Regions from separate parts of the Bacillus sp. ISL-46 genome, predicted to be linked through region 2. Evidence: riboswitches for the same ligand, from Rfam matches in the RefSeq annotation. Region 2 holds a riboswitch; the other holds the start of a gene.

Region 1 (16,694 bases), on a different contig from region 2:
GAAGAAAAGAATTTGTCATTACCTTCATAATCGATTGAATAAGTGTGTAACTGCCCCTTATTTTGGTCCTTGAATCCTTTTGCGGCAATGGCCGTGATGATGCTAGAATCTAGTCCGCCAGATAAAAAGGTACTTAGAGGAACATCGGAAACAAGCTGCCTTGTTACCGCATCGGTGACTAAATAACGGACCTTTTCTGCTGTTTCTTCCACATTATCCTTGTGTTCACCACTTTTTACATTCCAATATCTCCAAATTTTTAAACCATTTTTTGAAAATGTTAATGCATGGGCTGGTCTTAGTTCTTTAATCCCTTTAAAAACACCAGAACCCGGTGACCTGGAAGGGCCGATTCCAAAGATCTCAGCAAGCCCCTCTTGATCAATCTCTGTTTTCACTTCTGGATGGGCTAAAATAGCCTTGGTTTCAGAAGCAAATATAAGCCCCTTCTTGTGTTCTCTGAAAAATAATGGTTTAACCCCTAAGCGGTCACGACCAATAAAGAGCTGTTCCTTCTTATTATCCCAAATGGCAAATGCATAAATCCCATTTAAGTAATTTACACACTCTTCCGCCCATTCTATATAGGCAGATAATAGAACTTCTGTATCAGAATGACCTTTAAATGAATATCCTTTAGTATGGAGAACTTTGCGGATATCTTCTGTATTATATAATTCCCCATTGTAGCAAATGGTGTAATCGAAGCCGTCTTTTTGTTTGGACATTGGCTGCCTTCCCCCTTCAGGGTCGACAACAATAAGTCTCTTATGGCCAAAAGCGACATGTGTCTCAGACCAGATGTTGGTCTCATCAGGTCCTCTTTTTGCCAGTGTATTGGTCATTTTGGTAAGTGTACCCGCCTCGTTCTTAAGTGATTTATCAAAATTAATCCAGCCTGTAATACCACACATTTCCTATCACACTCCTCATTAACAGAACTACTGTACATGAATTCATGTTTTTATAGTATTCAGCCCATGGGAAATGGTTAATTGTCCGAATAGAAAAGCGGAGGTCGATGGAGTAAGCCAACAATTCATATGATTTAAAAGATAATACTTTATCTTTCAGTTATAAAATTTCATGAAGATGTCTAAAAAGAATATGATAGCATCTGGGCACGGAGGTTAATAATGAATCGACAACAACGAATGAGACTTTACGATTTTCAGGAAAGAGCATACACAGAAGGAACTGTTGAACAAATTAATGAACAATGGATTTTTTTTGATGAGGAAACAGAAGAAGCCGAAATGTTAGATGATTACCTTCAGCAGGAAATAGAAGTCTTCCGAATGAATCGTTGGAAGAAAGGTAAATTGTATGAAACAGGAAAGGTCCGAATTGGAAACGAAGCAACGATGCTTCGTAACCATGATTTAGTAAGAATTAGGAAACATTTAATTTATTCACTTGAGCGGCTTTTAGATGGAATCAATGATGATGCTTTTTTTCAATTTGTGACCACTTTAAACTCCTTAAACTTTTCTATTTACGATTGCATCTATTGTTACAACCATTTATCCTTCTTATCGGACGAAAATCGAAAGGATGGAGTTAATTTTTTGGTTTTCGATAATCAGGAGCAAATTTGTAATGTCCAGCACCACTTTTGTTACTATGAAAAAGTTAATGATCGATTTGAATTTACATTAAATACCGGAAAACGATTAGTGATCGAAAAAATGATATCATAAGAAAAAGGCTGGGGCAGCTCCCACGCCTTTTTTTTTGGTACCAATTTAGTTCCCGATGTATTTTGAATAAAGCAATTTTGCTTGGACCAAATCATTTGTACCATGAATCAATACACGTGCATCTTTAAATACGACAATAGAAATATCTTCATCAGGAGTAAAACGGATTAAGTAGTCATTTCCTGATACTTTACCACTTTTCTTGAGATTCGCAGCCAACTTTTTTACATCTAAGTCTCGTTTATTTCTAGGATTGATTTGGACTGTATTACGCCCACAAAGTGTCGTATAGGCCACCTGGAGTTCCGAGGATCGATCTAAAAAATCAAATTGATGATTCACACATGTCGGACAATTAGAATTTCTCCCTTCTGAAATATCCATTTGCATGGTGGTATAATCCCATATATCAATTTGTTCTAGATTAGGTGTAGTCTTTTCATCAATTAATATTTTCATTGTTTCCATGACTTGAAAGGAACCGATAATATCCGTCAATGGTGACAATACGCCAACTGTATCGCAGGTTTCCCCCGTCCCAGTTGGGACATGTGGAAAGAGACAGCGGTAGCAGGGGGTAATTCCGGGTTTGATCGAGGCAAACATGCCTCTTGAACTAACAGCAGCACCATGAACCCAAGGAATTCCGTACTTTACGGCCACATCATTGATTAAGAATCGTGTCATAAAATTATCAGAGCCATCAACGATACAATTAAATTCCGTTAATAATTCTTCCGCATTATCTAGGTTTAAATCAGCGATTACTGCATCGACTGTAACAGTAGAATTAATTCGATTTAATCTTTTTTTTGCAGCAATTACCTTTGGGAGCTGTAATTTTGCATCCTCTTCATCAAAAAGTGTCTGCCGCTGCAAATTTGATAGTTCAACCAAATCCCTATCAATTAACCTTATATAGCCAACTCCAGAACGAACCAGATGGTTCGCGATTACCGTGCCAAGTGCACCAACTCCAACAATTGCCACTTTGCTATTTTGCAATTTTATTTGTCCTGACTCCCCAATCTGTTGAAAAAGAATCTGTCTTGAATAGCGTTCTAAATCACTCATGATCCACCTCTTTCCTAAGTTAAACTGTAATCATGAACCGCAAAAGAAAAAGTTATATTACTATTATCTTACCAAATTATTTTTGATTGTCTGTTATAAATAATTTAATTTTAAAAATATTGAAAAAGAGATATAATAAATATTGGGTTTTAGTATAATTTGGTAGGAATCTCTTATAACAATATCTAATATTATAAGAGATTAGTATATATTTTTTTAATATGGGAAAGAGGGGGAAAAACTTTGAATCTAGGCGGTTTTAAAAACAAAGAAGTATTAGTCGACTTAACAAATGGTGTGGTTGATTACAGAGGAATCAACGAAGATGATGCAGTTAAGTACATAGGTGGTCGTGGCCTAGGGGTTAAGTATGTTTTAGATAACGGCCCTGAAGTCGAGCCATTATCTGCAGAAAACATCATTTGTATTATGACAGGCCCTGTCACAGGCTCACGTTCTTCGATGAGCGGACGGCTTTGTGTTGTTACTAAATCTCCGCTGACTGGTACGGTAACGGATTCACACATCGGCGGGTGGACTGCAGCGCGGCTCAAATGGGCAGGTGTGGATAATATTATTTTTTCAGGAAAAAGTGACAAGCCTGTATACCTATTTATTGAAGATGGTAAAGCAGAGCTCCGTGACGCTTCAAACCTTTGGGGAACTAGCACACGAGCCTTTATTCAAGCAATGAAAGACGAACACGGTGAAGAGGACATAAGTGTTATGACGATTGGTCAAGCAGGTGAAAACACCGTCCGCTTTGCTGCATTTATTAATGAGCATGACCGTGCTGCAGGCCGTGGTGGGACAGCTGCTGTTGCGGGCTATAAAAAATTAAAAGCAATTGTTATCAAAGCTGCTCAAAAAGGCAATATGCCACAACCAAAATTAGATACCGATTACAAAGATGCCAATAAAAAAGCTGTAAAGGCGATCCTTGATGGCGGCTTAACGGCACCTAATAAAGGCGGATTATCCGTATATGGAACAAATGTATTAACCAACTTGATCAATGAAGTGGGAGCGCTTCCAACAAAGAACTCCCAATTAACACACTGGGATGAAGCAGAGAAACACAGTGGTGAATATTACAACACTAATTTACGTGTTGCTAACAAGACCTGCCATGCCTGCCCAGTTGGTTGTAAAATTGAAGTAGAAGTAAAAGATGGGAAGTATAAAACACGAGTAGAGAGCATTGAATTCGAATCCGCTTGGTCACTTGGCTCCAACTGTTTATTAAGTGATGCAGAAGCGATTTCATTTATGATCGACCGCTGTAATGAATATGGGCTTGATACAATTGAACTTGGACATTGTTTCTCCGTTACAATGGAAGCTTTTGAAAAAGGGATTATTACCGAGGAACTAATCTGGGGCGACGCCGATTCAATGATTGAATTAACCAAAAAAATCGCCTTCCGTGAAGGATTTGGCGGCGTACTTGCTGAAGGGCCTGCACGTGCAACTGCACTTTGGGGTGCACCTGAATTATCAATGTCTGTTAAAGGCCAATCCATCCCTGCCTATGATCCTCGCGGCATTCAAGGTATTGGACTTGGTTATGCTACAAGTAACCGCGGTGCATGTCACCTTCGTGGGTACACTGTAGCCAGTGAAATTGCTGGTATTCCTGAACCAACTGACCGATTAAAGCCAGAAGGAAAAGGCGAATTACTAAAAGTATTCCAAGATATGCTAGCATTCTCAGATTCTATGAATATTTGTAAGTTCTCATCCTTCTCAGAAAACGCAGAGCATTATGCGGAGCAATACAGTGCAATGACTGGAGTTCAACTATCAGCTGAGGATGTTATGAAGGCTGGGGAAAGAATCTATAATCTTGAACGTTATTACAATAACCTTGCAGGCTTTAATAAACGTGAAGATGACTTCCTTCCAAAACGTTTTACTGAAGAACCGGCGTCCGGGAACAGTGCGGGCCATGTAAGCCGGATGGATATCATGCTAGAAGAATATTATCAAGTTCGCGGCTGGAAAGACGGCCTGGTAACAGATGAAAAGCTTCGTGAATTAGGAATTATCGATCCTGAAGTAAAACAACCTGTCTAAGACATTAATTAAGAAAGCTTCTGCACAAATGCAGAAGCTTTTTTTTAATACGTAAGTTTTGACAGCGCTAACGCTATACTTAATTAACCGCCAATTCTTGTTGTTTTATAGCGGTAATTTTTGATTAACACATCTAAAGCATGATCGTCATTTGCACAAAAACGCACTTGGACGGTATTCACCTTAAAACTTGAAGTAAATGAAATTTCCTCTTCGGAGAGTATTTGACCCTTCCAGTTATCCGCTTCATAGACATAAGGGAACCTATCTGTCCTCTGTAAAGCACCAAGTTCTTCAAAATACATGCCAAGATGTTCAATACTAATACCACGAAACTCCAAATCTCTAATGACCATATCAGCCCCCTGCAACAGGCGGAAAAAGAGCAAATTGATCCTTTTCTTCTACCTTAGTCTGAAGGTCATCAAGGTGGATGATATTTCTCCCGTTTACATAGACATGAACAAACGGAAGCAGTTCCTTTTCAATAGTAAAGATTTCATTGTTTAATGCAGGAAACATTTCAATCATTTTATCAAGAACATCTATCACCCGTTCACCATCCGGCTGAACGTCTACCGTTACCCCACCACATATTTGCCGGAGATTAGCAAACACTTTTACGAGCATATGGATCCTCTCCTCTCTACTTATTTCAATATTAAAACCAAACTAAGCAGTTGTCACGTTGTTTATCATTTTCGCAAATTTAAAAAGGCTGCCGATATGCTCGGCAGCCTTTACTAGTTACATTAGGTTTTATGGGTGTAAAAATGACATTGGTAATTTTGCAAAGCCTAGGTATAATACAAGCACCCATGCAATGATAAACTGAATCCAGAATACAGAAGTTCTTCTATTATTAGCCACACGGCCAAGGATCATTTCAAATAATCCGATTATCCATATACCTACAACCGCTTTTAATATATACCAAACATCAATTCTGTAAACCGAAAACAAAAGTCCTGCACCTGTTGCTATTATAACTAAGTATAGTACTCGTAAGATCATTTGTAGAATTTTAAATCCTTTTGCTTTTCCACTTTTATGTAAGGAAAGAGCAATGAAAAATAAAATTAATGCTAAAACCCATGCAGTGATATGACCGTGAATCAATATAGTACCTCCTAATGAATGAAATTCATTTATTTCGACCTTATCATACCATAAAACTTTGATAAAAACGAAAAAAGTAAGTCAATCTAGTAACAAAAATGGATATGTTCCCCTACAATTTTGAGGTATTTAAAGAGTGCCTATTGCTTAATGGTATTTTTGAGTGTTCCGATTTTTTCAATGGTGACTTCCATCTGATCGCCAGGAGATAAAAATTTAGGAGGCTTTAAGCCTTTTCCCACTCCAGCTGGTGTGCCGGTCGCAATAATATCCCCTGGTTCAAGTGTCATTCCGGCTGAAAGAACGGAGATAACCTCCTCAATTGGAAAAATAAAATTCTTTGTATTTGAGTTCTGTCTCACTTCCCCATTAACTCTAGTTTCTATATGTAAATGGTTTGGATTTTCAATCACACTTTTATGGATAATCCATGGTCCCATCGGACAGGTAGTGTCTAAGCTTTTACCAATAAAAAATTGCTTGTGTCTTGATTGTAAGTCTCGTGCGGTCACATCATTCAGAATGGTATAACCAAAAATGTAGTCGAGGGCCTCTTCTTTTTTTATCGCCCTTCCCTTTTTACCGATGATGACAGCTAGCTCCCCTTCATAATCAAGTTGATTTGTTACATCTTGATGGTTTAGGACTGTTTCATTCGGTCCAATAACCGTTGTAGGGGCTTTCGTAAAGACCATTACATGTTCCGGGATATCTGCTTCACTTCCCATTTCAATCGCATGTTCTGCATAATTTTTTCCTACACAGAAAATATTCTTGTTTGGTCTTGGAATAGGAGCTAGCAAGGTTGCCTCTTCCATGGGGACGTATAATGACGCAGCATGTGTACCACTAATTACCCAATCATACAAAACTTGGACTTGTTCGATAAAACTTTCTCCTAAATCGATACATTCCTGCATTGAAGAAGGGAAACTTCTTTTACCTATCCTTGCTTCTTCAGCAGGATTTAATAAAATTACTTTTGATTCATCTGGGTCTACTAAACCAACAAATGTTTCATGATTATGTTCTACTGTTACAAATTTCATCGTTTTCACCTCAATTTATAGTAATTACACTTTATATAGTAAAAGAAACAGATGAACCGAACAAATATAAAGAATCAAAAAAGGCCGATCCCTAATTAAAAGGGAATCAGCCCTTAACTATTTTTAAAAGCATCGATAAATTGGATGATTGCCGGTCCTAACAAAACGATAAATAAACTTGGAAATATGAAAAGAACTAACGGAAAGAGCATTTTGATTGGTGCTTTCATAGCCGTCTCTTCCGCCCGTTGCTTTCTCTGTTCTCTGACTTCATTGGATTGAACTCGGAGCACTCGAACCATGCCGATTCCTAATTTTTCAGCTTGTAAAACATTACTGATAAACGCTCTAACAATATCTACATCAAGCCTATCTCTGAAAAAAATCAGGAGCAGTCCAATCATTGCCGCCACTCCTCATTTTCTATAAACACGGACGACGGAATGTGAATCCCTGATGCCTCCAGACGATCATAAAACTTAGGGTGGACACCGGTAGGTACAAGCCTTCCAATGATTTTTCCTTCTGCGTTAAGTCCTTCTTGTTTAAAAGAGAAGATATCTTGGAGAACGATAATTTCTCCTTCCATTCCTTGTACCTCAGTTATATTGACAATTTTCCTTGTTCCGTCCTTCAAACGTGTTTGCTGTATAATCACATCAATCGCCCCAGCAATTTGCTCACGTAGTGCTTTTATCGGCAAATCTACACCAGCTATAAGAACCATTGTTTCCAACCGAGCAATCATATCTCTTGGACTGTTTGAGTGCCCTGTAGCCAATGAACCATCATGTCCCGTATTCATTGCCTGCAGCATATCAAGCGCTTCTCCTCCACGTACTTCCCCGATAATAACGCGGTCTGGTCTCATCCGTAGTGAGTTCCTGACAAGATCTCTAATGGAGATGGCTCCTTTACCTTTTATATTGGGCGGACGTGACTCTAGGGATATCACATGCTCTTGTCCCAATTGAATCTCGGCTGCATCCTCAATAGTTACGATTTTTTCATCATCTGGGATAAAATTTGACAAAACATTGAGTGTGGTTGTTTTGCCAGATCCTGTTCCTCCGCTGACAAACATATTTAACCGTGCTTTCACACAAGCATCTAGAAAGATAGCCATTTCTTCTGTGACTGTTCCAAAGTTAATCAAATCTTCAATCTGGTAGGGATCCTTTGGAAATTTCCTGATTGTTATAGTTGGTCCATTTAATGCCAAGGGGGGAATGATAGCATTAACACGCGATCCATCCGGAAGCCTGGCATCTACCATTGGAGAACTTTCATCTATTCTCCGTCCCAGTGGGGCAACTATTTTGTCTATTACACTCATGACATGTTCATTGTCTCGGAATTGAACTGGCGTTAACACCAACTTCCCTTTTCGTTCACAGTAAACTTGGTTGGGTCCATTCACCATTACCTCTGAAACATCTTCATCTAAAAGAAGGGAATTAATTGGTCCGAAACCAGTTAGGTCGTTGATTAGCTCATCATCTACTTTTTTTCGATCAATTTGCCCACGGAATTCTTCATCTTCTTTTATTATTTCGACTGCCATTCCGTCAAACTTTGGAATGATTTCCTCAATTTCTTGCTCTTTTAACTCTTGCAAAATTTTCTTATGAAGAACATTCTTTAATTCCTGATGTTTGTTAGCTTTTTTCGCCTTTTCATTTTCCTCGTCCATTAAAGGTATCATCAACAATTTTCACCTCCGTGAAATAGAAATAGCCCCACCTTTACCAAAGGGGGGGATAGAATTCATAGAACAACCATATATACATAGAAAACCTATGCAGACATAGAATATCTATTATGAAACACCCTGATCTTTCGGTAACTGGCTGGCTTAGTGCAAATGCACCTTAGCCCCTGTAGCTTTGCGTCACTGATTTTCATCAGCTTTGCCTTTATCGAGACTCAGTGTTTATTTTTCCGACTGATCTCTTAATCACATAATAGAACGTTTTACCCTTATCTGATATCCTACTATTTTATCATTTTGCGTGGTAAATCATAGGTTAATTGAACTGTTTTTCATTCATACCCCTAAAAACAAATAAATAAAAGTGTAAATAAACTTAAATGACCTCTGTTTCCAATTTATTTGGGCGAATCAATCACATTACCTTTGCCCATACATAGGATGTAGAAGATACTATGAAAAAAGGGTGTTGAAAATGCCAGCGATTGTTGGAGTTGCACAGGTCATTACACTTGGCAGCAGTTCTGTTTTCCATATTGGAGATGTTTATAAAATTATGCCATTTTCTACTGCAAAAACCTTTTCCGGTGCTGGTTCCTTTAACACAGGGGATAGCTTACAGCTCCATAATAATGTTAGTTCCACAAATACCAATGATTCAGATGTTTACGATCAAGGAATTGCACTTAATGCTTAATGAATGGGTGATTTTCAAATGAATTTCTATATCCAGCAGTCCATTCAGATTAATTTTATTAAAATTGGCGGGATTACCAATTCCTCCGTCCTACAAATAGGCAGTGCTGGGATTATTAAACCAACAGCTCATTTATATAATACCGGTGGATTTTCACAACCCGCACCGCAATCCATTCAACCTTCAGGGACTTTATTAGGGACACCAGCCGTACCATTACAAGCTGCTGTTAGAGAACAGGATTAGTAAGCCGCCCTATCATATAAAAATTGATAAACTTATTGGCGAAATAATTGTGAGGTGATTACATGTATCAGGATTATTCCCAATATCTTCAATGGCTGCAGATGTGTATTCAAGCACAGGAGCAGCGAATTCTAACTTTAGAGAACGCTCTCCAAAAAATGAAAGAAGATATCAAACAATTAAATGAAAAAAAGGCCATCCATGTTGATAAAATTGAATATAAATTTGATCAATTGAAAGTTGAGACGCTTGAAGGAACATTAAACATAGGTCTAAACCCATCCGAATTATCAGGAATCGAGGACTTCGCAGTACAAAATCAATCCTTAACCACACCAATATCACCCAAGGATCAAATGCAAAGATCAATGAAAATCGAGGAAGCTATTTACAGATATTTAGAAACGGATTTACCTCAATTAGTTGAAAATGCCCAAAGGGAATTAACCGTTCAACCGAATGATGAATATTTATCGTTCATAAAACAAGACATCATTAAACAGCTTCCTATCAGGATTGAACAACATATAAACGCCCATTCCTCTGGCAGCCGCTCTTTTGAAAATGCGCCTTCGGACGATTTAGTTATAGAAGCATTAAAAAAGGAAATTCAAAATGGGGTATTTGTTTTTTTCAGCAATTTACCTGAAAATATGAAAGGGATGAAAACAGAATGAACTTCGAGGTTTATAACCGAGAACTCTTTGTCCAAAACATAAAAATCACTGGGGTAGCAAGCTCATCGTTAGTAATGGTGGGAGATACGGAAACGATTCAATTGGCCTCAACCTTTGATACCCCTGCAGAATCGTTAATCATAGGCCCGTTTGTTCCCCTATCACCGGAGTGACCATCATGTTGCAGAGAACCTCTTGTGTAGACACTATAAATATTAAGATTGCCTCTTTTTCCTCTACGGTACAGCTAGGGGATTCCTGTATCATTAATGGACTTTCAAGAGCACTCGCTGTCCAAAGGGAAGCTGACGTATTTTATGGAAATGAGGGGAATTTATCCTCTTATCGAGTCTTTTCCGAACCTATTCCTTTTCTACCTATCGATGAACCTTTCTCATACTCCCGTCAAAATCCAAACCCACTAATTAAGGTAAGTAAAATTGATATTATCGGGATATCTTCATCTTCCCTTTTACACGTTGGGAACAGCCGCCATGTTTCCATGGAGGCTAGAGTTAAGCATATTCGACAGTTACTTCCTATTCCTAGAAAAGAAGAAGAAGTAGAAGAACAGGGACAAAGATAAAAGCATAAGTTACGTTAAGGGAAATGCCGGGAATATACTAAAAAAGGATGTTTGTCATGCCAGCGATTATTGGTCCTGTCCAAATCGTTCACGTAAGTGGAGGTATAGTGCAATTTGGCGATACCGTGTATATCTCTCCAAAGAGCACCTCAAAGACAAATGCTGGTTCAGGTGCATTTAATACTGGTGGATTTATCGTATCGAATTCCGGATTAAGTGGAACCAATGTTCTTGATACCAAGTTAATTGACCAGCCAATTGTCGGGAATAATTAAAAAATGACATAAACCAGCCTAAATGGTCTATGTCATTTTTTGTTCGTTTAATCCTTTTCAACCTTCAAAATATGTGCTCCATCAAAGAAAAACAAGTACCTTTCTGTGACCTTTCTTTTCCATATTTGTTCAATTGCTCTTGTATATAAGTTAATTTGCATCTTGTAACGGTTTTCAAGTATGGACTTTGCTTGATCAAACCCACCTTTATACCTGTCGGAAATTTGATCCGTTTTATAATCGACCAAAATAAGACCCTTTTCTTCCTCAAAGACACAGTCAATGATCCCTTGCACAAAAACAGATTCTTCTTCATCCTTCCAAGTGGGGTACACATCACGAGCAGGCATGGAAAGGGTAAAGGGAACCTCTCTGTTGATTGCTTTTGCGTTAAAATATCTAATCCCTAAATCTGAATGAAAGAATTGAACAATTAAATTTTTGTCAATGACTTCTGCTTGGTCTGGGGTTAACAATTCGTTGTTTACCATCCATGTTAACTGTTCCTGGAGAGATTCTTGACTAACTGAATTGGTTAAATCTACGTGCTGCATAACCATATGCATGGCAGACCCCCGTTCAGCTGGACTTAATTGCTTTTCCTGCATAAATTTTGGGCGTTTAACTATCGACTTTTTATAGTGATTCACATGGTTCACAAGGTCCGTCCCACTTTGTTCATCTGCCATTTCTCTTTGGCGTTTCATTTCAGAAACGGATTGCTTGGAGCGATGGGCTGCGGCACTTGGGAAGGAATATTCCCAGTCTAAGCGTAACTTAATTTCTTCATCAAATGGCGACGTGGCTGGGACATGTTCCCCTTTTTGGACCATTTCAAGAAATTGGTCTTCATTCATTCCGATTTCTAATTCCGTCTTCTTGATTTCTTCTGCACTTATTAGAGAAATTTTCCATGAAGAAGGATGACTTGTAATTTCTTCAGGAACAAGGGCATTTCCCGTACTACTAAGCCTTATTTCATTGGCGTCCTGATGGCGAACAAGCGCTGGTCCAATCCAGTCAATATAGCTTGAAACTGCTGCCCGCTCATAATCCTTTAACAACCATTCTATATGGGAGGAAACTTCATTCCATTGGTCTATTTTTTTTTGCGCATCTTTAAGCGTAGCCGTTAAATAAAGTTTTTCTTTCGCCCTTGTCATCGCCACATATAACACGCGCATTTCTTCCGCGAGCATCTCCATTTTCTTTTTTCGCTTAAAAGCAATTTGCGGTAAGGATGGGTAAGAAATCCTTTTTTCCGCATTTACATACTTAGATGCAAATCCGTATTCTTTATCGAGCATATATGGTTTCCGAACATCAGCCATATTAAAAGTCCGTGCCATTCCCGCCATGAATACAACGGGAAATTCAAGTCCTTTACTACTATGGATGGTCATAATCCGAACAACATCTTCTTGCTCACCAAGTGCCCTTGCTGCACCAAGATCGTCCCCTCTTTCAATCATTCTCTCGATAAAACGAAGAAACCGGAACAGCCCACGGAACGATGTTTGTTCGTATTGTCTAGCTCTGTCATATAATGCCCGTAAATTAGCTTGGCGCTGTTTTCCCCCTGGTAAACCGCCGACAAAGTCATAAAACTGGGTATCACGGTAGAGCTGCCAAATTAACTCAGACAACGAACCCTGTCTTGCCACCCCGCGCCACTCTGCTAGAAAGTCATAAAAACGGCGCAGCTTTTCGTAAAATTCAGCCGTATTTTTGGCTTCTTTACTCTTGCAAAAAGCGGTAACAGCCTCCCAAAAGGAACCTCGCTTCTGATGAATGCGGATGATTGATAGTTCTTCTTCGTTCAACCCAACGATGGGTGAGCGTAAAATAGCTGCAAGCGGTATGTCTTGGAAGGGATTATCAATAACTCGTAGTAATGAAATCATAATTGCCACTTCGGTTGCATTAAAATACCCTGTTGAAAGATTAGCATAAATCGGAATCCCTTGTTGCTTAAACTCTTCGATAATTTGCGGAGCCCAAGTCATTGAACGGAGCAGGATGACTGTATCCCGATACATAAGTGGCCGATTGGATTTCGTTTTTGTAGTATATACAGGTGCTCCACTTGCAACTAGTTCTTTTATTTTAGAAGCAATTATCCTCGCTTCGAGTTGGGATTGTTCAAGCCCGATAGCATCAAATTCTTCTAGTTCTGACACCTCTGTCTCGCCTTCCGTTACAGGTGACCCATTATCCTGTGCATTTTGATCAATAAGCAAAAGTTCTACCGGATAGGGCTCATCGTCTGGATACGGTGCGCCAGCACGCAATTCTGCCGCCTCATCGTATTCGATTTCACCAACTTTAATCCCCATAATTTGTTTAAATAAATAATTGGTTGCATCGAGCACTTCTTTTCGGCTTCGGAAATTTCTTGCTAGATCAATACGTAGTCCCGTAGAATCTCCGTCGGCTTTAAAGCGATTATACTTGCCTAAGAAAAGGTTCGGCTCAGCCAAACGAAAGCGATAAATCGACTGCTTAACATCTCCGACCATAAACATATTACCATTCAACTCATCCTTTTTAGTTACAAGCTTTAGGATCGTTTCCTGGACCATATTTGTGTCTTGATATTCATCGCAATAGACCTCTTTAAAATGCCTTTGGTAAGCGAGTGCAGCCTCGGATGGAAGAAATTCTCCCTCTGCTGAGATTTCCTTTGTCAAAATTGCAAGGCAGTAATGCTCTAAATCTGCATAGTCTACAAGCCCTTTTTCTCTTTTTACCTTTTCAAACCGCAGAGAAAATTCTTTGACAATATGAACTAGCGTTTCTATTAACGGCCGCATCTCATCCATGTCACGTAAAAAACTTTCAGGCTTTCGCGTAAATAGCTCTTCTTTGATATCTTGGATTTTTTTCTTCGCTTTTTCTCGGAGTTTTTGGGCCTTTTCTGTCAGCTCTTTATCATATTGGTCACCTTTCACTTGCTTTGCCCGTGAAAAAGACCAGGTCTGCATTGCTTGATATAGAGTTTCCCATGAGTCCTGCTTGGCAAGAAGAAGAGTATCAATCATCTTTAAATCATCTAAAAAGTTTTCAGCTCTCGGTGCAGGTCCGCCAGGGAGCTTTGTTACTTCTAATCCCCGCTTAATCATTTCTCTGGAAGCTTCTAGTTGCAACTCAATATCAAAAAGAAGTGCCTGAATAAAGGAGAGTTCGGCTAGATTATTAATAGCTGAAACATCATACATACGAATGATTGACTTTAAATATTGGTCTGGTAAGGGATTGGAGCGAGCAAAATCGTATATCGATCGTACAATATCCATTAATGCGGCATCACTTCGATCACTTGTGAATGAATCGACCAAGTTGAAGAATGCCTCATTATCTTTTTTCCCGTATTCTTCTTCAAACAACTCGTCCATCACTTCATCTCGGATTAATTGTGCCTCTGTTTCATCGGCAATTCGAAATCCAGGATCGACATCGATTAAGTAATAATACTTTCGAATCACTTCCATACAAAAGGAATGAAGTGTTGAAATCGATGCTTTATTTAATAAGCTCAGTTGCTTTCTTAAATGGCGCGACCACGGGTCTTCATCAATGGCTTTTTCTAATGCTTCCCCAATCCGATGGCGCATTTCTGCAGCTGATGCATTCGTAAAGGTCACCACCAATAATTCATCGACATCCATCGGGTCTTCTTTTGACAGGATTTTTTGGATCATTCTTTCCACTAGGACAGCCGTTTTTCCCGAACCTGCTGCTGCTGCGACTAGGATGTCTCGATCCTTTGCCATAATTGCTTTCCATTGGTCGTCTGTCCATGTCACGTCTTCTGGCTTAGGCGGTATGGTGAAATTTCTCAAGATTGACGTACCTCCTTCCTAATTAGTTCTAAAACATCTTCCTTCGAGTGGGGTGTGAGAACCCGGAATTGATTCGTTTCAATTGATTCATCAAATTGACATACTGATTTATAAGAACAAAATGTACAAGGTGTTTTGTCCTTTAATTTATAAGGAGCAATGTCTATTTGACCATCAATAATGGCGTTACCTGTTTTCTGATATAAATTCCGGACATACGTTTTCAAATCGTCAAATTCCGATAAACTGGCAACCTTGGATTTTTTGGATAAATTTCCATCCTTTTTTATTCCTGCGGCAATAATATGCGAATCACCAGATTCAAGTGTTTGATCCATAAGCCGGATCACATTTTGATCGCTTAACATTAATCCATTCATCTTAAACTTTTTCATCATTTCCTTTTCAATTTCATCAATCGTTAGCATTTTAGTTGTATTAATGAATGGATTATGGACGTGAAAATAGAGGACACCCGCAGGACTAGCTTTCATCTCAACCAATTCATTCGAATGGGTCATGACAATATCAAGGTAGGTTAACATTTGCAGGGCAAGTCCATAATATACTTCGCTAAAATTGACATCTTTTTCACTTGATTTATAATCAATCACTCGTAAAAAGACGCTGTCGTCTTCCGCTTTTGCCTGATCGACTCTGTCAATTCTTCCGGCCAATTCCATTCTCTTTCCATTTTTCAGTGAAAATGTTAGTGGCGGCAGTTTTCCATTGGGTCCAAAGCCTAATTCCAAACCAATCGGTGAGAATCCACTTACCTTTGCATGCTCACTTAATACGACAGAAGCGCGTGTAATAATTTGCTCCAATTTCCGTTTAATATAATGATGGCGCTCTGAGCTTAACAATATTTCGTTTTGCAGTTTAGGGGCTAGTGACTTGACCGCTTCCTTAGAAAGGTTTTCACATTGTTTCCTCGACAGCTCGGCCCAAGAAAGGTTTTGTTCATTAACAATATCTGCAATCTGCTTTAGTGCCGCATGAAACAGCTCCCCAATATCCGGAGCCTCCAAACGAAACACTTGCCGGTCACGAAGCTTTAGTCCATGCTGAGCGAAATGAGAAAATGCGCAGGAGTTATATAATTCCATTCTAGAAACACTGGCTTGAATGGCCTCACCATATAATTCATCCGCTGAGTCTTTAGAGAGCTGTACGGCTGAATTTGTATAAAAAAGGCTTGAAAACACTTTTTGAGCTTTGCCCTTTCCCGAACTTCCAAGGTAATAGTTATATACATCCCACCATAAATTTGAAATGGGGTACCCTCGCTTTTTCCATTGAAGCTGCGCATTAAGGAAAGATAACGTCGTTGTAAAATTTGAAATAAAGCCTAGTTGACTGGGCTCCGAAACTTGTGATGGGTCTGTCACATAAAATAGCTCATTAGCATTAGGAAACATATCTTTTATTCTCTTAATATACGAAGAAGGAATTAACGCTTTTCCTTCATCATTCGCAAGTGGATAACTAACATAAAGGGCTTCTGATGGTGCTGTAAAAGCTTTATAAGCAAGAAAATTTTCATCCAGCAAACGTGTCCGGCTGCTTGGTGCGATTTTAACACCTGTTGCTAGGAGCATTTCCCTGTCTTCATCAGAGAGGATTCCTTCATCAGATATTT
Region 2 (16,694 bases):
AAGGAGTGCTTCGTCACTTTTTGAGAATGTTTCCTTCGTTTCTTTTAAAATGTCCGTTACCTGAGGTGTTATCTCTCGTAATTCTTCCACTTTATCTGTTATATAAGATATATCCTCACTGACTTGCTTAACGGTTGTCTTTAATTTTTCTGCAGTTTCCTTCACCTTATCAGTAATCTCTCCTGGATTTTTCATGATATAGGTAACCTTAGTAGTGGTTTTTTGTACGTTTTCTTTCATCACTTCACGTGTTTGTTTATCTAAAAGGCTGATTGCCCCGCCAGCAAGTGCTCCAAGTAACATTCCGCGCCAAAATTGATTTTTCTTTGTCATGTTAACCTCTCCTTTAATCTTAATTATTATTATCATCAATAATACCCGATGATAATAATACCAAAACCCTCTTTTATTTATTTTGCTTCATAGAGGATGGCCACGCAAGTCCAACTGATACTTTTATCCATTTTTTTGGCTAAATTAAATTGGGGGCGTTCCTAGGAATTTTTTATTGACATATAATTTTCAACATGAAAAGATGGACATAATAATTCGCGGAAAGGGTGACCCAAATGAACTTATCAGAAAAATCAATTGAGAATGTCGAATATATGATTGAGCAAATAAAGGAAAAGCTAAAGGTTTTAAACCTTGGAGCCATAAAACCTTCGCATTTTGATGAAGAAATGTACGAGGAATTAAAAGAGATTTATGATATGGTCCTTAGAAAAAATTCATTTAGTCCTAATGAAATGCAGGCCTTAGTAGAAGAGCTTGGAAGCCTCCGAAAAAAATAAGCTAAAAACCCGTTATTGCACATAACGGGTTTGTTTTTATTCCTGTTCAGTTAAGATGACAGGTCCATCCTTTGTAATCGCAAGTGTATGTTCGTATTGTGCTGAATATTTCCCATCAATGGTCCTTGCCGTCCAGCCATTGTTATCCATCTTCGTTTGGTATCTACCTACATTAACCATGGGTTCAATTGTAAAGACCATACCTTCTTTAATTCTTGCGCCTTTTCCTGGCAGTCCGTAGTGCGGAACATCCGGCTTCTCGTGTATCACTGCTCCAATCCCATGACCAATAAAGTCTCGAACAACAGAAAAACCTTCGCTTTCAACATAGGTTTGAATTGCGTGCCCGATATCCCCGATTCGATTGCCGACAATCGCCTGTTCTATCCCTTTATAGAGTGCTTCCTTTGTAACATTTAATAAACGTTCGGTTTCCTCAGATACCTTTCCTACTGCGTAGGACCAAGCGGAATCAGCCAAGGCACCATTGTAATTGACAACCATATCCACTGTCACAATGTCCCCATCTTTTAAAGACTCCTTCCTTGGGAAGCCATGGCATATTTCGTCATTTATGCTTGCACAGGTTGCATATTCATAACCCTTATAACCCTTTTGTTCTGGTGTTGCTCCATTTTTCTTAAGAAATCCTTCAACAAATTCATCGATTTCCCAAGTGGTTATACCTGGTTTGATTAATTTTCCAATTTCTTTATGACAAGCTGCAAGTATTTCTCCTGCCTTTTTCATTGCTTCAATTTCACGTTGTGATTTAAGGACAATCATTTTAGGAGGGTCCCCTTCCTTTTTGTTTATTTTTATGTATAATATTCAAAATTGTTATTCGTCTAAAAGCCATCCTTTTAGTGAATTATACAATTGACCACTATTGGCAACAATATTAATATTAACCCTATCCTGTTAATTTTTCAAAAATACTTTATTGGTGAAACTTTTTCTCGAAGTTCATATTTTTGTCATATTCCTTTGTTCTTAATATGGTACTTTTCTATTCTTTTTGATAGAATTAATGTAAAGTGAATAATAATTAGGTGTGTGAGAATTATGATCGGTGATCGCGTAAAAAAATTCCGCTTAGAAAAGAAAATGTCACTTTCCGAACTTGCTGCTCAAGCAGGCGTGGCAAAATCTTATTTAAGTAACCTTGAAAATAACAAACAAGAGAATCCTTCTATAAAGTTTCTTGAAAAAATTGCAGTTGTCTTAAATATACCTATTGATCATTTAATACATGAAGAAGTCAATAAAGCGGAATTAGACATTGATTGGATGAATCTTGTCAAAGATGCAATGAATTCTGGTGTTTCCAAAGAACAATTTCGTGATTTTCTTGAATTTAACAAGTGGCGTATTAATCAAAACGACGATAAATAATAACCTGTGAAAAGGTCTTTTTCAATTTGAACAAAGAAAAGCATTCTACAAATACTCCCATTTGTAGAATGCTTTTTTTATTTATGTACACTGTCGTTCCGTGATTAACTCATAACCTCTTGTTGGCTAAGGAAGTCACGAACTGCTTTTATGGATAATCCCAAGTCTTTTGCTTCTAATATGAGTTCCATCCATTCTTGATCGATTACTTCTACTTCACTTTTTGTAATAACCATTTTTCTCACTCCTAAAATACATTGTGTATTCCAGGTAGCCCGGCCATCGTAACAAGTCATACTTGCCTTAGATCCTCGGCTTTGCGTCCCTGCTTTTCAACAGGTTTGCCTTTTTCTGATACTAATACAACTTAAGTATGACTGTATTAGCTTATCGTTCTTATGTGATAGGTCGATTTACTTAATCCTCATTGATATTATATCTAGTGCTATTTTAGTAGGGTGTTGTAATTTGTCGTATTATTTTAATTTTCACACATTTCTTTCTAACAAATTATGCCAAACATCTACAAAAATATCCCAATTACAGCTTAACCCCTGCTGGGTATGTCTTAGACCGCATGTGTAAACCAGATCCCCCGAAAGATAAAGCTGGTGAAGAGTGAATCTATTTATAGATTCCACTTTCAGACAGCTTTTTCTTTTTTAATAGTAATTATTTTCACTCCAATCAGGGAATGCTACTTTTGATGACGAAAGGAGTGTTGAATTTGGCACGTGGAGAACATTTTGAACATAAAAAGAAAAACCACCCAGGTAATTTTCCAAAAGACAGTTTAACAGAAAAGCATGCGAAACAAGCAATTGGGGACGAAGAATTTTTAGTGGTAAGGGAAGCCTTTAAAAATCGAGTGGAAGATGAGGATGAATATCGAGGAGATACTGCTCGTTTACTAAATGACCAGACAGAATAAAAGGCGTGAGCACTTCACGCCTTTTTATATCCCTAGAATTCGCCTTTTTCCACACTTAAATTTCTAATAAAATGTGAAAATTCAACTGCTTTAAGCCAATTAGCTGCTTTTTCGATGTCCTTGGAAAACACCCTGTCTTGTTTAATCGAAGCTACCTGTTCGCGGCCTTTATCATAAAACCCCCTGGTATAAGATGCCATTTTTTCGATCCCGCGAATTTCAACCGCCTGCATGGCACAAATTAGTTCAATTGCGATAACTCTGCGTGCGTTCTGGATAATTTGATAAGCATGCCTAGAAGCAATTGTTCCCATACTTACATGATCCTCTTGATTTGCGGAAGAGGGAATCGAGTCGACACTGGCAGGATGTGCGAGTGTTTTATTTTCTGAAACAAGCGCTGCTGCCGCATATTGCATAATCATTGCACCCGATTGCAAACCAGGTTCAGGACTTAGGAAAGCCGGTAAATCATTTAGCTGTGGATTAACTAATCTTTCAATTCGTCTTTCCGAGATATTTGCTAGTTCCGCTACGGCAATCTTCATAAAATCCATCGCAAAAGCTATGGGCTGTCCGTGGAAGTTCCCCCCAGAAATCACCTTTTCTCCATCATCAAAAATTAATGGATTATCCGTTGCTGCATTCATTTCGATCTCTAATTTTTCTTTCACATAATCCAAGGCCTGCCAAGATGCCCCGTGAACTTGTGGAATGCAGCGGAGAGAATAAGCATCTTGAACCCGTAACTCGCCCTGCTGTGTTGTCAATAAACTATCGCCTAAATAACGACGAATTCTCGCTGCTGTGTCAATCTGCTGTTTGTATCCCCTTGCGACATGAACTTCTTCTGCAAATGCATCGATAATTCCGTTTAACCCTTCCATTGTCATTGCAGCAATCAGCTCACTTTCATGTGCTAACTGTTCTGCCTCCAAGTAACCAATAACACCCATTGCTGTCATCGCTTGAGTACCATTAATTAGAGCTAGACCTTCTTTTGCTTCCAATGTTACGGGTAGAATTCCTTCTAACTGGAGCGCATCAAAAGCATCGATTTGCTTACCTTTGTAAAATACCTCTCCTTCCCCAATTAGAACTAAGGCAAGGTGAGAAAGCGGGGCTAAATCACCGCTCGCACCAAGGGAACCTTGCTGTGGGATGACAGGAATGATATCTTTATTCACTAACTCTAATAACTTTTCAATGACAATAGGTCTGACTCCAGAAAAGCCCTTTAGTAGTGCGTTAGCCCGAAGAAGGACCATGGCTTTAGAAACAATTTCCGGAAAAGGTTCACCTACCCCGCACGCATGGGAACGAATTAAATTAAGTTGCAGGTCTTGAACATGACTCTTATCGATAAGTACATCGCTGAATTTTCCAAATCCAGTCGTAATTCCATAAACTACCTTTGATTCTGAAACAATTCTTTCTACTGCTTCACGGCTCTTCTTGACGGCTTCCATACTCTTGTCTGAAGCATTAACCTTTTGCTTGCCATATAATACATCTTTCATCTGCTCTAATGTTAAGCTTCCACCTGTAAGTGTGATCATTTTGTCCCTCTCCTCTACCACTGTAGTATAATAAAGAAAGAGGCTGGATTCCGAATCTATTTGATTTGGAGTCCAGCCTCTTTTATGATTAATTGATCGAATATTATTAGATGCCACATGGGATCATTCCATTCTTTAACTATCTTATTGCTAATTATTGTATGTGATGAAAAGCTTATCTGTCAATTTAATTTTCTGAATTTTAGCACGATAACACTTTAGTACGATAATAATGAAAAGCGGAATCGCCGGTTTAGCGGCGTATGAGCTACAACGATTTAAAATAAAGGAAAGTTCCGTTATACTATAAAAAGGTCAAATTGGATTTACCCGAAAGGAGTAATTATGAAATCTCTCGTACTTGCAGAAAAGCCAAGTGTGGCTCGTGAACTTGCTCGTGTCCTTGGCTGCAATCAAAAACATAAAAGCTATATGGAAGGCAATCAATATATTGTCACATGGGCCCTTGGACACTTAATCGAATTAAAAATGCCCGAGCATTATGACACGAAATATAAAACATGGAATTTGGAAGATTTACCGATCATTCCACAAAAAATGGGCTTGATGGTCATGAAGCAAACAAACCATCAATTCCGTGCCATTGAAGCGTTATCCAAACGGAAAGATATTAACGAATGCATCATTGCAACGGATGCAGGTCGTGAAGGCGAACTGGTTGCCCGCTGGATTCTTGAAAAGCTCCACTGGAACAAACCTTTAAAAAGATTATGGATTTCTTCACAAACAGATAAGGCTATAAAGGATGGGTTCAAACAATTAAAACCAGGCAAACAGTTTGAGGACCTCTACCATTCAGCAGTTTGCCGAGCAGAGGCGGATTGGTTAATTGGTCTAAATGTGACAAGAGCATTGACCACCAAATACAAGGATCCTCTATCTGCAGGTCGGGTTCAAACCCCTACGCTTGCACTTGTTCTTGAGCGTGAGCAGCAGATTCAATCCTTTGTACCAAAGGAATATTGGACTATTCGGTCAGAAATCGGCCCGCTTTCAACTGATTGGGAACGAGACAATGAAAAGCGCATTTTCGATAAAGTAAAAGCGGAAGCGATCCAATCGAATATCAATGGGAAAAAAGCTGCACTTGAAAAAATTGAGCGAAAGAAAAAATCAGAGCCGCAGCCTCTACCCTATGATTTAACAGAGCTACAGCGTGATGCCAATAAGCGATTTGGTTTTTCTGCAAAAAAGACTTCAACCGTCTTACAGCGTCTTTACGAGCAATACAAATTGGTTACTTATCCAAGAACCGATTCACGCTATTTAACAACAGATATGATGAACACAATGACAGACCGCCTGCAAGGAATGGCTTCTGGATATAGAGATGAAGTCCGCCCTCTTCTTGCAAATAGGGGTATTGTGCTTGCCAAACGCGTTTTTAACAATGAAAAGGTAACGGATCACCATGCCATTATTCCTACGGAACAACGTCTGAATCTTAGTGAGCTCGATTCAGACGAAAGAAAACTATACGATATCATTGCCAGACGTTTCTTAGCCTTGTTTTTACCTGCTTATGAATATGAAACCATTCAGGCTACCTTCAAGGTCGAAGGTGAGACATTTACAGCAAAAGAGACGAATGTTATCGATTTGGGCTTTAAGAAAGTCTTAGGAAAAGAAGATACCGAACATGCTGTAACAGGCCTGCAAAGAATAGCCCAAGGTCAGTCCTTTACGGTAAAAAATAGCTCCATCAACCAAAAATGGACCGAACCACCGCATCGTTATTCTGAAGCGGATGTTCTAGCTCAAATGGAGAAATTTGGTTTAGGAACCCCAGCAACCAGAGCTGAAATTATTGAAAGACTTGTGGAAACAGAAGTCGTTGAACGGCAAAATGGACGCTTTCATCCAACGAAAAAAGGCAAACAACTAATTGACCTTGTCAATGATGAATTAAAGTCACCAGAACTGACGGCCAAATGGGAGCAGGAACTGGAACGAATCTCAAAAGGAAAGGCAGACCCAAAAGCCTTTTTACAAAAAATTCGCCGTCAAACAGAGCAACTTGTTTCCGAAATTAAAAAAAGTGAAAAATCCTATCGTGCCCACAATTTAACTGGTTCTAGATGTCCGGAATGCAATGAATTCTTAAAGGAAAGAAATACAAAGGATGGGAAAATTCTTGTTTGCTCAAGTCCTGAGTGTTCTTACCGGAAAAGAAAGGACCCGAAGCTTTCCAATCGCCGCTGTCCACAGTGCCATAAAAAAATGGAGATTCATGATGGGAAGGCAGGCGCCTACTTCCAATGCCGCCGTTGCAATGTGGTTGAAAAAGCAGAAGACAAGAAAAAAGCTGTCAATAAGAAAGAAGCACAAAAACTTGTCCAGAAATATACGCAAAAGGAGGATTTTGGAACAAGCTTAGGTGATTTACTGAAACAAGCCTTAAAAAATCAAGACTAACCATAATGGTAAGCACAATCCATGTGCTTACCATTTTTGTTGTATGTTCTTCCAGTTAGATAATATGATGGTATGATCAAAAACTATGGTTGGACATTTTCCGTCATAGCGATTCTTGCTCTTTCAAGTGCTGGGATGTATTGGGTAATGTTTTATTCGTTTGAAAAGCAAAAAATAGGAACATAGATGTAAAAAAGGGTCAATAATTCATATAAAATTGTACTAAAATGTTCACATTTGCCTAATTTGTATTATAATTAACTTACAAAAGTTAATATTATTAGGGCGGTGGAAACAATGGAATTATCCCAGTTCATGGCTCCAACTTCATTGTCAGGAATTATTACATTTTTAGTCCTATTTTCCGCAGGTGTTTATTTTAATATAAAAGTGTACGGCAGCAAGATGCAGTAAAGATGAGAATCTTTACTGCTTTTTTGTTTTTATAAGACGGGCTCTTGCTTCATAGCTATTAGTTTCTTTTTCCAATTAATAACGCTACAATATAGGAAGATTCGGAAAAAGGAGACGTACATATGAGTGAATTTCAAAAAAAACTTGAAAAATATGCTGAACTAGCCGTTAAGGTTGGCGTAAATGTTCAGGAAGGTCAAACCTTAGTCGTTAACGCCACCTTAGATGCGGCCGATTTTGTTCGTCTGATTGTTAAAAAGGCATACGAAACTGGTGCACAAAATGTCATCGTTAACTGGCACGACGATACCGTTACGAGAACAAAATATGACTTAGCTCCCGATGAGGCTTTCCTTGAGTACCCTGTTTGGCGTGCCAAAGAAATGGAAGATCTAGCAGATCAAGGTGCTGCCTTTATGTCGGTTATTTCCACTAGCCCTGATTTGCTAAAAGGCGTGAATCCAGAACGGATTGCCAACTTCAATAAAGCTGCAGGAAAAGCACTGGCGAAATATCGAAAGGCTGCACAATCAGACAAGGTAAGTTGGACTGTTATCGCAGCTGCTTCACCGGCATGGGCAGCTAAAGTTTTCCCAGATGAGCCTGCTGAAAACCAAGTAAACAAACTTTGGGATGCGATTTTCAAAGCCGTGCGTGCAGACGTTGAAAATCCAGTAGAAGCTTGGAAAAAACATGATGAAACCCTTCATGAAAAAGTTCATTATTTAAATGAAAAAAAATACCAAAAGCTTCATTACACTGCTCCTGGTACAGATTTAACGATTGAACTTCCGGAAAAACACATCTGGGTGGGCGCAGGCAGTAAGAATGAAAAAGGCTTCGAGTTTATGGCAAACATGCCGACCGAAGAAGTGTTCACTGTTCCGTATAGAACAGGTGTCAATGGTACAGTTGCTAGCACCAAGCCTTTAAGCTATGGTGGAAATATTATTGACCGCTTTTCGATTACGTTTGAAAATGGAAAAATTGTTGGGGTAAAAGCAGAAGAAGGCGAAGAAATCCTTAAGCGTCTTGTCGATACAGACGAAGGCTCACATTATCTTGGTGAGGTCGCACTTGTACCATATAACTCACCAATTTCCCAATCAAATGTCCTTTTCTTCAATACATTGTTTGATGAAAACGCCTCAAACCATTTAGCGATCGGCAGTGCCTATGCTTTTTGTATTGAAGGCGGCAAGAAAATGTCTTCCGAAGAATTGAAAGAGAACGGTCTGAACGAAAGTATTACCCATGTCGATTTCATGATTGGTTCCACGGAGATGGACATCGATGGAATTACTGCTGATGGAAAAACAGAACCCGTATTCCGAGGCGGAAACTGGGCTTTCTAATCTATGCACAAAAAGAGCAGGCTCCCTGCTCTTTTTTCTATGGTGAAAAAATAATGGCTCCCTCCTTTTCCTTTGCAACTTTTTCACGCATTTTATTCAACTGTTCAATTGGATCCTCAGGTACGACTTTTCCTATTAAATCAATAAGACCGAGTGATTTTAATAAACCCTCTTCCCAGCTTTGAAGTTTTTTTGTCAGTGATGTGTCACCTCGGCAGACACTACTCAATAATATTTTCTTTTCAATGGCTTCATCAATTAGAGACAAGGCCAGTTCCTTATTGATTACTCCCTTTGCATCCTCCATTTGTTCACAAACGGATTTTACAATCTGTTCCACCTTTTCCGTAGTTCCGCTGACAATTGGGTCAAGCGACTTTGTTACAGGCTCAAGTGGGTTCAAAACCGTCTCAAGCTTTTTTGTTACAGACTCGAGCGGTTTCAAAACTGGCTCAAGTGGTTCTGTTACTAGTTCTAAAGGCTTCACTATTGGCTTGAATGGGTCTACTATCGGTTCCAATGGTTTTGGAACCGTTTTCAATGGATTGGTCATGACTTCAATCACATCTTCAACCGGTTCAGTGATTTTTCCAATCGCATCAGATGACTCCACTATTTTGGAACCCTCTTCACACGTGAGAGGCATATGTCCACTAGAAATTTTATCAAGCTCTTTATCCAATTGATGAAGTGGAAGAGAGCTTAAATCTTGAATAATTTTCAACCTTCCTGGCTTGGGTGCAGATGATTGACCGGAAACCGTATTAAGAACTAACTGCTTAATAATAATATTCTCGGATTCCATAAAATGAGCCACCATGACCACCTGCTCCATCCCAAGCTCTGGAACAGTTTCTGATGCCTTTACACAAGCCCCTTTAAACACAATAGCCGATGTATCAACCGTCATATTCCTTACACTAACAGGTCCATTTGCTTTTAAACTAATACTTACAGGACCCTTTGGGGAATTTACCTGCTTGGTTAATTTCATTCCATAAATGATTGCGGATTTATAATGAAACCGCAGCATTAGTTTACCACTATTTGTAGAGGTATCTTGTTTAATAATGTTTGCAGTCATACCCGAACCAACGACTCGGTCTGCCTCAATTACAAAACCATCTGTAGTTTGTTCTTCCGCTTTTACTGCTCCACCATTAGTGAAAATTGTTAAAATTATCAACGGGAGACATAAGCTTAATAAGATCAGCTTGCTTAACCACATATTTTGATCTCCTTTAGAAAGTCTGGGCCGTTTTTTCTAGATCAGTTGGGGGTGATTCTTTTACTTTCACTGGTCCAAGCCGCCATGCCATCAGCGATGCCCCGCCGATAATTCCAATTAGCGTGCCAATAAGGAACCCACCTAATGCTCCAATAACAGAAAGTATGGATAGAAAAATAGTAAAGATTCCTAGAATTTTAGAAGCATTAGGAAAGAATAAGGCCACAATTCCAATCAATGTAAGTAGTCCGCCAAAAAGTAAGCCTATGATAGCTATCGACCCTGGAAGGAATGTACTTAAATACAGGTTTAATGGCACCCATAAAATCATGACTCCGCTGATTATTGTGATCAAAGCACCCCACAGCGGCCGGCTTTTTCGCCATTTAGTAAATCTCATCTATTTTCCTCCATTTCTTATTTCTTATTAATCTTTTCAACTGTCAGTCTCATCCCGTTCATATTAATCGTTTTCTGAAACAGATAGTGTGTTTTCAGCTTTGCATGCTCTAAGGTAATTTTCGATGAGGTTTGTTGGAATTGTTTTTGCCAATCATCGCTATGATTTTCTTTTAGCGCTAAGTTTTGGAATTTTGCATCCGCTTCAATAAGACCTGCATCGTGTTGTAATCCGGTAATCTGTACAGGTTTGGAGGCCGTAATCTTGACTCGAATCCATTGCCCGCCAACCTTGAAATCCTTGTATAATTGCAAATTATCAATTGTCAAATTTTCTATTAAATTTGTGCCTTGTGGAGCCGAATCTTCGCTGCTTGTTTCACCCATTTTTGGAAAAAAGGTGTAGCCATTCCCCTCCAATTTATCAAACTCTACATAAAAGTCACCCACACCAGCAATTGGGACAGCGTATGCTACCCCCGAGATTCCAAATGAGACTAATAACAGCGCTAATACCAGAATTCCCGACCCTAAAGCTGACCAGAAAACTCTTTTACTTGTCATCCCCTCAACAAGCTGAATTGAACTTTCCATAAACACCCTCCTACTTTCTGAATTTTATAATAATATTCTTTTTAATACCTTACTACGGTTATTTCACCACCACAATCACGAAATATATCGTATTAAAACTTGTACCCCGTCAAATGTCGGGTACGGATTACTACTACGGACATATTGAAAAATATTCCACCGAAGAATATAAAAACGGATATTGGTGGAGGTGGTACCAACATGGAGCACAAGGTGGAGCAGCTTATACAAAAGGGACTATCTATTCTTATCGGGCTTAGTGAACCATTCATGAAAGAATGGAAGGAAGTTCTATCCACATTAAAATACAGAAAGGACAGTTTAGTTGATGAATTTACTGTCATCATCCAGATTGCCTTCGAACAAGTATTTAACGATAAAATCCCTAGTGTAGACTCCTTCATCCTTTCCCTGCTTTCTGAATGGAAAAATCGTTTCGCCACCAAATATGATGAAAACGAGACGATATTTTTGTTAACAACGATTGAAAATATATTTCACAGGCTATTATCTGAAAATAAAGCTTCCACATTTCTCGATCATCAGGCAGTCCAATCTTTTTTTTCGAGAATACTTGACCAGACATTGTTAACACAAGACATAGAAGATCGGAATGAGAAATGGGTAAAAACAATTATCGCTACTAACGTCATTCCAATGGATTGGATAGCTGTCATTAATAAGGGACAGGATGATTATCAGGTGGATAGTGTGGTCTGTTCTGAACTAACTCAAGTAGCTAGCCCTTTAATTGAAATGTCCAAAGGTTTAAAGGCTAATCAAATAGACCACTTATCAACCGCAATTGCTAGACTATTAGGAACAGGAAGCGACGGGGCTTCCATTGTACAAATCCCTTGTTTGAATGACACCCTGTTAATCGGGCTGCAACGTGAAGACTTTCCAGTCAGCAATCATGAAATTGACTTTATTAGAGGGATGTATTTACGCCAGCTAAAACTACATCATCTTGAAAGTAAGATGGAATGGAAAGATGCATCACTACTCTTCTTACAGCACTTGTTACGAACCCGAGGTGCGGATGAGGCGGTTAAGGCGATAACTAAGGGCTTAGTCGAATATATGCCCTTTAATCGCTGTGCCCTATTTATGTATAATCACTACGAGGACAAAGGAGTCGGAGTTTCTGGATATAATGTAAGCAATCCCACTATTCAGCAGATTAGGGAAGAATTAATTAAGATCCCCTTACTAAAGAAATATTTACATTTATTAAATCATTCTCAGCCCCTTTATTTTGCTGATGCTGCTGAAGTGTTACCGAACAAATATGTCCAGGAATATAAATTAAAGTCACTAGTGGTATTACCAATATTTGTTCCAACAAAAAACAAACTGATCGGTATTGCCCTTTTGGACAAAGGGGAAGAGTCTCAATTTGAAGTTTCTATTCAAACCTTGGCCACATTAATAAAATTTGGTCATTATGCTGGGGAATTACTTTACTCTATTGGAGATGAGACACTTCAACAATTTGGGAACTCAAATGGCGTCTTAACACAACGTGAGAAAGAGGTTTTAAAATTGATCGCCGAGGGTGCATCTATCAACGAGGCTGCATCGATTCTTCATCTAAGCAGCTATACGGTTCGTGATTATGTTTCTATAATCATCCAAAAATTAGCTGCAAAAAACCGGATTGATGCAGCTGTAAAGGCGATTAAGATGAACTTAATTTCATAATACATGGTTTGCTATTATATGTGATGAAGGTTACAATGTACAATTAAGAAAAAAGCTTGGAGGATGTTTTTTATGTGGAGTGAATTTAAACAATTTGCCATGAAGGGCAATGTCATCGATTTAGCCGTCGGGGTTATTATCGGTGCAGCATTTGGAAAAATAGTGTCTTCTCTTGTCGCCGATATAATTATGCCCTTAGTTGGGGTAATCATTGGAGGCGTTGATTTTGATTTTTCTGATCTTGCCTATGGTAAATTAACATATGGTAAATTCATCCAAACAGTCGTTGATTTCTTAATCATTTCTTTTTCCATTTTCCTCTTTGTGAAGTTTCTTAACCGATTTAATAAGAAAGAGCAACCAGCAGCGGTTGTTGCGAAAGTGGACCGAACGGAAGAGCTTTTAGCAGAAATTCGCGATTTATTAAAAGAAGATAAAGATTTTTTAAGAAAAAATGAAACATCTTGACCATATCATCGTATATGTTAGTAATAAATAATTTTTGAGGTGAAAAATTTGTATACTCAAACATCTACTGAATTTTTGCCATCTGTTTTACGAACATTTGCCCTTTCGCTTGCGATTGCTTTCTTGGGTACAATGGCAGGAGTATTTGTTCCATCTAGCCTATTTATGCCATTAGCCATTTTAGAATTTGTCATGCTCATGGTTGCCTTTTTTTTCAGACGCAAAAAGGCGATTTCTTATTCATTCTTATACATTTTTACATTTATATCTGGAATAACCCTTTATCCAATCGTAGCTTATTACTTAGCTACAGCAGGTGCTAACGTGGTTGTTATGGCATTCGCCAGTACAACGGTTGTTTTTACAGGTGTTGCTATTTATGCGACTAAATCAAAACAAAACTTTTCCTTTTTAGGAGGATTCCTGCTTGCTGCCTTGCTTGCATTAGTGGCCATTTCCATTTTTAATATCTTCTTTCCATTAGGCTCCACAGGGATGCTTGCTTTCTCAATTATTGGAGTGATAGTGTTTAGCGGTTATGTTCTTTTTGATTTCAGCCGAATGAAGCATTACGGTGTAAGACCGGAAGAAGTACCATTGATGGCATTGAACTTATATTTGGATTTTATTAACCTTTTCGTCAGCATCCTTCGTATTTTGGGGATTCTTTCGAGCAAGGATTAACTAGGAAAGCGGAAGCGCCCGTTTAGCGGCGTATCGACTGGAGCGCTCCAACTGAGATAAAGAATACACGGTGAGCGGAGCGAACCGATGTTGACTTATCGTAGGGCGGAGAGCGAAGTCCACTAGCCGCTGGGCGCTGGAGCTAGACAGCATGAGAAAGGAGCTTGGGTATCCAAGCTCCTTTTGCTTTTAGCTATTATATATTAACGTGAATCCGCGCTGAATCACCTGCTTTATTGATTTTTCCCAGTTTTTTTTCAGTAACATTTCAGTTATACGCTTAACGTTGGGATGGCTGCCATTGTGCTTCTTATAGAGTTCTAGTATTTCAAGCCTCAATAACCACTCATTGGGGTACTGCTGATCCAAGGTTGATATTACTTTTTCCAAGCTGGACCAACTCTGTTCATTCCACACCGGACTCTCACGTAAACTGCGGATTTCCTCATATAGCTTTTCTAGTTGATTCCAATTCTGCTGCACTACTGTTTCCTCTACAACATTTCTTTCCTCTATTGCTGGCCAGTCAAAGTAACCGTCTGGGTCAGCCGCGCCTGCAAAAACAGAGGTAATTTCTGCTCCCACCGCCATATCATAGGTCCCCCAAGATGGTTCAAAAAGGACTTGACCCTTGAATTTTACTTGGCAATCCTTAAATGAGATTAAGATCGGCTTACCTGCAGACAACAAAATAGTCTTCACGATCCCTTTTACATTGACACCGCTTTCAAATTTCAATACTGCTTCGTTTCCTTCAATAATGCCTAAATCCTTTAAGTGATCAAGCGAGCTATTCTCAATTACAATCTTTCCTTCAAGTTTGCCTATTGGTGTCCCAAAGCCTTTATGATGTGTCTCTCTGCCATGGTCCACTAATTGTTTCTGATCAAGCGATAGTGCTGTAGGTCCCTTCGTTCTGATATAAACAGCTTCCCCTTTATCATCCTTCAAAATCGTTGTTAGTGTGCCGGTCACTTGCAACCCTGAAGAGAAGACAACAGTTGCGAGATTATCAGATTGCAAAGCTTTTTCTAGGCTTTCCGTTCCACCTTTTTGAAATGCCATGGTAGAAGCAAATTGATCAATAGCCGCTGCTAGTTCATCAAAGTTCTTACAAACAAATAGTTGCGGCTGCGGCTTTGTGACATCATATGGTGTCTTAATACATTCTTCTACTGAGAATGGGATCTTTTTGACATCATCAGCCAGACAACTTTGACTCTCACCTACTGATGATAGTAGGCCAGCTCCATAAATTTTCGGATTCTTTAGGTCACCAACTAATCCATATTCTACCGTCCACCAAAAAAGCCTTGAAACTTGATCGGCCTCTGATAGACCTTTGACCTTCTTTCTAGCTTCTGCTACCAGTCTTTCTGCCTCTTTAACCTGCTCTGGTGTAGAATTTGGATCTTCGGCAACAATTGTTAAATGACGAACTGCTTTAAATACCTCTAGCTTTTCTTTACTTGAGAGTGCTTTTGCTCCCATTTCGCCGATTTTCCTAACAAATTCCCGATATGATTTATCTAATAAAATGGGCGCGTGTCCAGCTGCCTCATGGATCATATCCGGTGCAGGGGTATAGGCAATGTTTTGTATTTTTCTTATTTCCGTTGCAATTGGTAAAATACAATTTGCCAGAAAGCCATAAAACGCTGTGCCAGGAATTAACCCAGCAATCGTGACGGCCCCCCAACCCACTTTTGCTAGACTGGTATTCATGTCATCTACTTTTGGAATCGATTCAGTTTTAATTCCTGAATCGTTTAGGCCATTCACATATGCAGGATGGGCGATATCTTTTAAAAAGTAATGATTTTGTTTCATGACAAAACGCCATACCGCATGATCGATAGGCGTATAACGGTTGTAATATTGCTTTGAAATATACGGAAGTAACTGTACCGGAGACCTTTTTGTTTCATTTCCTGTCATCCTCAACATTCTCCTTTGCAAAGAATATTCTTTGATGAAGCAATTATGCGAGTGATTGCATTTTTGGGCGAAGTCTCTCCTTCGCTCTTTTCATTCTTGTTTTTACTGTCGACATTGGCAGATTACTTTTCTTCGCGATTTCAATGAGTGAGAAATTTTGATAGTAATAAAGATAAATAGGATAACGGTAAATTTCCGGTAATAGGTTTACCTTTTCAGCCATCTGTTCAGCAGAAAATTTATGTAAGACTTCCTCTTCTGGAATGACGCTTGGTTCGAATGAGGCTGAATAGGAATAAACTCCTTCCTTCCAAAATTGCTTAGATTTATTTTCCTTCCGCCAATAATCACGGCATTTATTGATTGCAATCGTAAAAAACCAGCCTTTGTATTTAGATTGCTCTTTAATTGAAGGATATGCTAAATAAGCTGAGAGTAATACCTCTTGATAGATGTCCTCTGCAAGTTCTTTATGCTTCACTAAAGACAAAATATATTTATAAATGGATCTTCCATGTTCCATAACCACTTCTTCAAATGATGGGACAATTCCAGCAAGCATGTTCTCCATCCTTTCCATCTTTAAAATGATCTACGTTCTATTAGACGGAATTGACAGCATTCACCCCTACAGTTATAAAGAAAATTTCTCAGGAGTTTATCGCTCAGTAGTATTTTGAATGAAGCCTTTCATAAAAATACTGACGCCAATTTTCTTGCAGATCGTTAGATAATGCATGAGGGCCAACAAAACAGCGCCTGTATTCATCCCAATAATAACGCCATTCATTCTCC

The links. Region 2 has a riboswitch for cyclic di-GMP ahead of J7E67_RS23940 (anti-repressor SinI family protein). Riboswitches for the same ligand answer to the same signal wherever they lie in the genome.
Region 1: another riboswitch for cyclic di-GMP. It lies ahead of J7E67_RS11890 (TadA family conjugal transfer-associated ATPase); the one in region 2 lies ahead of J7E67_RS23940 (anti-repressor SinI family protein).

The regions. Positions count from the first base shown of each region.
Region 1 is NZ_JAGGQR010000017.1:42,006-58,699, forward strand. It holds gene asnB (asparagine synthase (glutamine-hydrolyzing)) at 1-914, opposite strand, end outside; gene J7E67_RS11850 (DUF2777 domain-containing protein) at 1,137-1,700, shown strand; gene J7E67_RS11855 (ThiF family adenylyltransferase) at 1,746-2,774, opposite strand; gene J7E67_RS11860 (aldehyde ferredoxin oxidoreductase family protein) at 3,018-4,850, shown strand; gene J7E67_RS11865 (MoaD-like domain-containing protein) at 4,934-5,206, opposite strand; gene J7E67_RS11870 (ubiquitin-like small modifier protein 1) at 5,208-5,480, opposite strand; gene J7E67_RS11875 (YisL family protein) at 5,610-5,969, opposite strand; gene J7E67_RS11880 (fumarylacetoacetate hydrolase family protein) at 6,110-7,018, opposite strand; gene J7E67_RS11885 (type II secretion system F family protein) at 7,132-7,422, opposite strand; gene J7E67_RS11890 (TadA family conjugal transfer-associated ATPase) at 7,419-8,723, opposite strand; cyclic di-GMP riboswitch class I at 8,857-8,943, opposite strand; gene J7E67_RS11895 (spore germination protein) at 9,205-9,426, shown strand; gene J7E67_RS11900 (spore germination protein GerPB) at 9,445-9,672, shown strand; gene gerPC (spore germination protein GerPC) at 9,735-10,349, shown strand; gene J7E67_RS11910 (spore gernimation protein GerPD) at 10,346-10,522, shown strand; gene J7E67_RS11915 (spore germination protein GerPE) at 10,528-10,935, shown strand; gene J7E67_RS11920 (spore germination protein) at 10,992-11,210, shown strand; gene addA (helicase-exonuclease AddAB subunit AddA) at 11,258-15,052, opposite strand; gene addB (helicase-exonuclease AddAB subunit AddB) at 15,049-16,694, opposite strand, start outside.
Region 2 is NZ_JAGGQR010000052.1:21,404-38,097, forward strand. It holds gene J7E67_RS23920 (YtxH domain-containing protein) at 1-333, opposite strand, end outside; gene J7E67_RS23925 (DUF1128 domain-containing protein) at 570-794, shown strand; gene map (type I methionyl aminopeptidase) at 831-1,580, opposite strand; gene J7E67_RS23935 (helix-turn-helix domain-containing protein) at 1,860-2,189, shown strand; gene J7E67_RS23940 (anti-repressor SinI family protein) at 2,294-2,425, opposite strand; cyclic di-GMP riboswitch class I at 2,456-2,545, opposite strand; gene J7E67_RS23945 (hypothetical protein) at 2,908-3,120, shown strand; gene hutH (histidine ammonia-lyase) at 3,153-4,679, opposite strand; gene J7E67_RS23955 (DNA topoisomerase III) at 5,025-7,115, shown strand; gene J7E67_RS23960 (aminopeptidase) at 7,652-8,884, shown strand; gene J7E67_RS23965 (exocyst complex component Sec6 family protein) at 8,922-10,112, opposite strand; gene J7E67_RS23970 (DUF6114 domain-containing protein) at 10,126-10,512, opposite strand; gene J7E67_RS23975 (DUF6230 family protein) at 10,530-11,105, opposite strand; gene J7E67_RS23980 (LuxR C-terminal-related transcriptional regulator) at 11,307-12,809, shown strand; gene mscL (large-conductance mechanosensitive channel protein MscL) at 12,882-13,277, shown strand; gene J7E67_RS23990 (Bax inhibitor-1/YccA family protein) at 13,326-13,961, shown strand; gene J7E67_RS23995 (aromatic amino acid hydroxylase) at 14,151-15,899, opposite strand; gene J7E67_RS24000 (RNA polymerase sigma factor) at 15,943-16,470, opposite strand; gene J7E67_RS24005 (polysaccharide biosynthesis protein) at 16,558-16,694, opposite strand, start outside.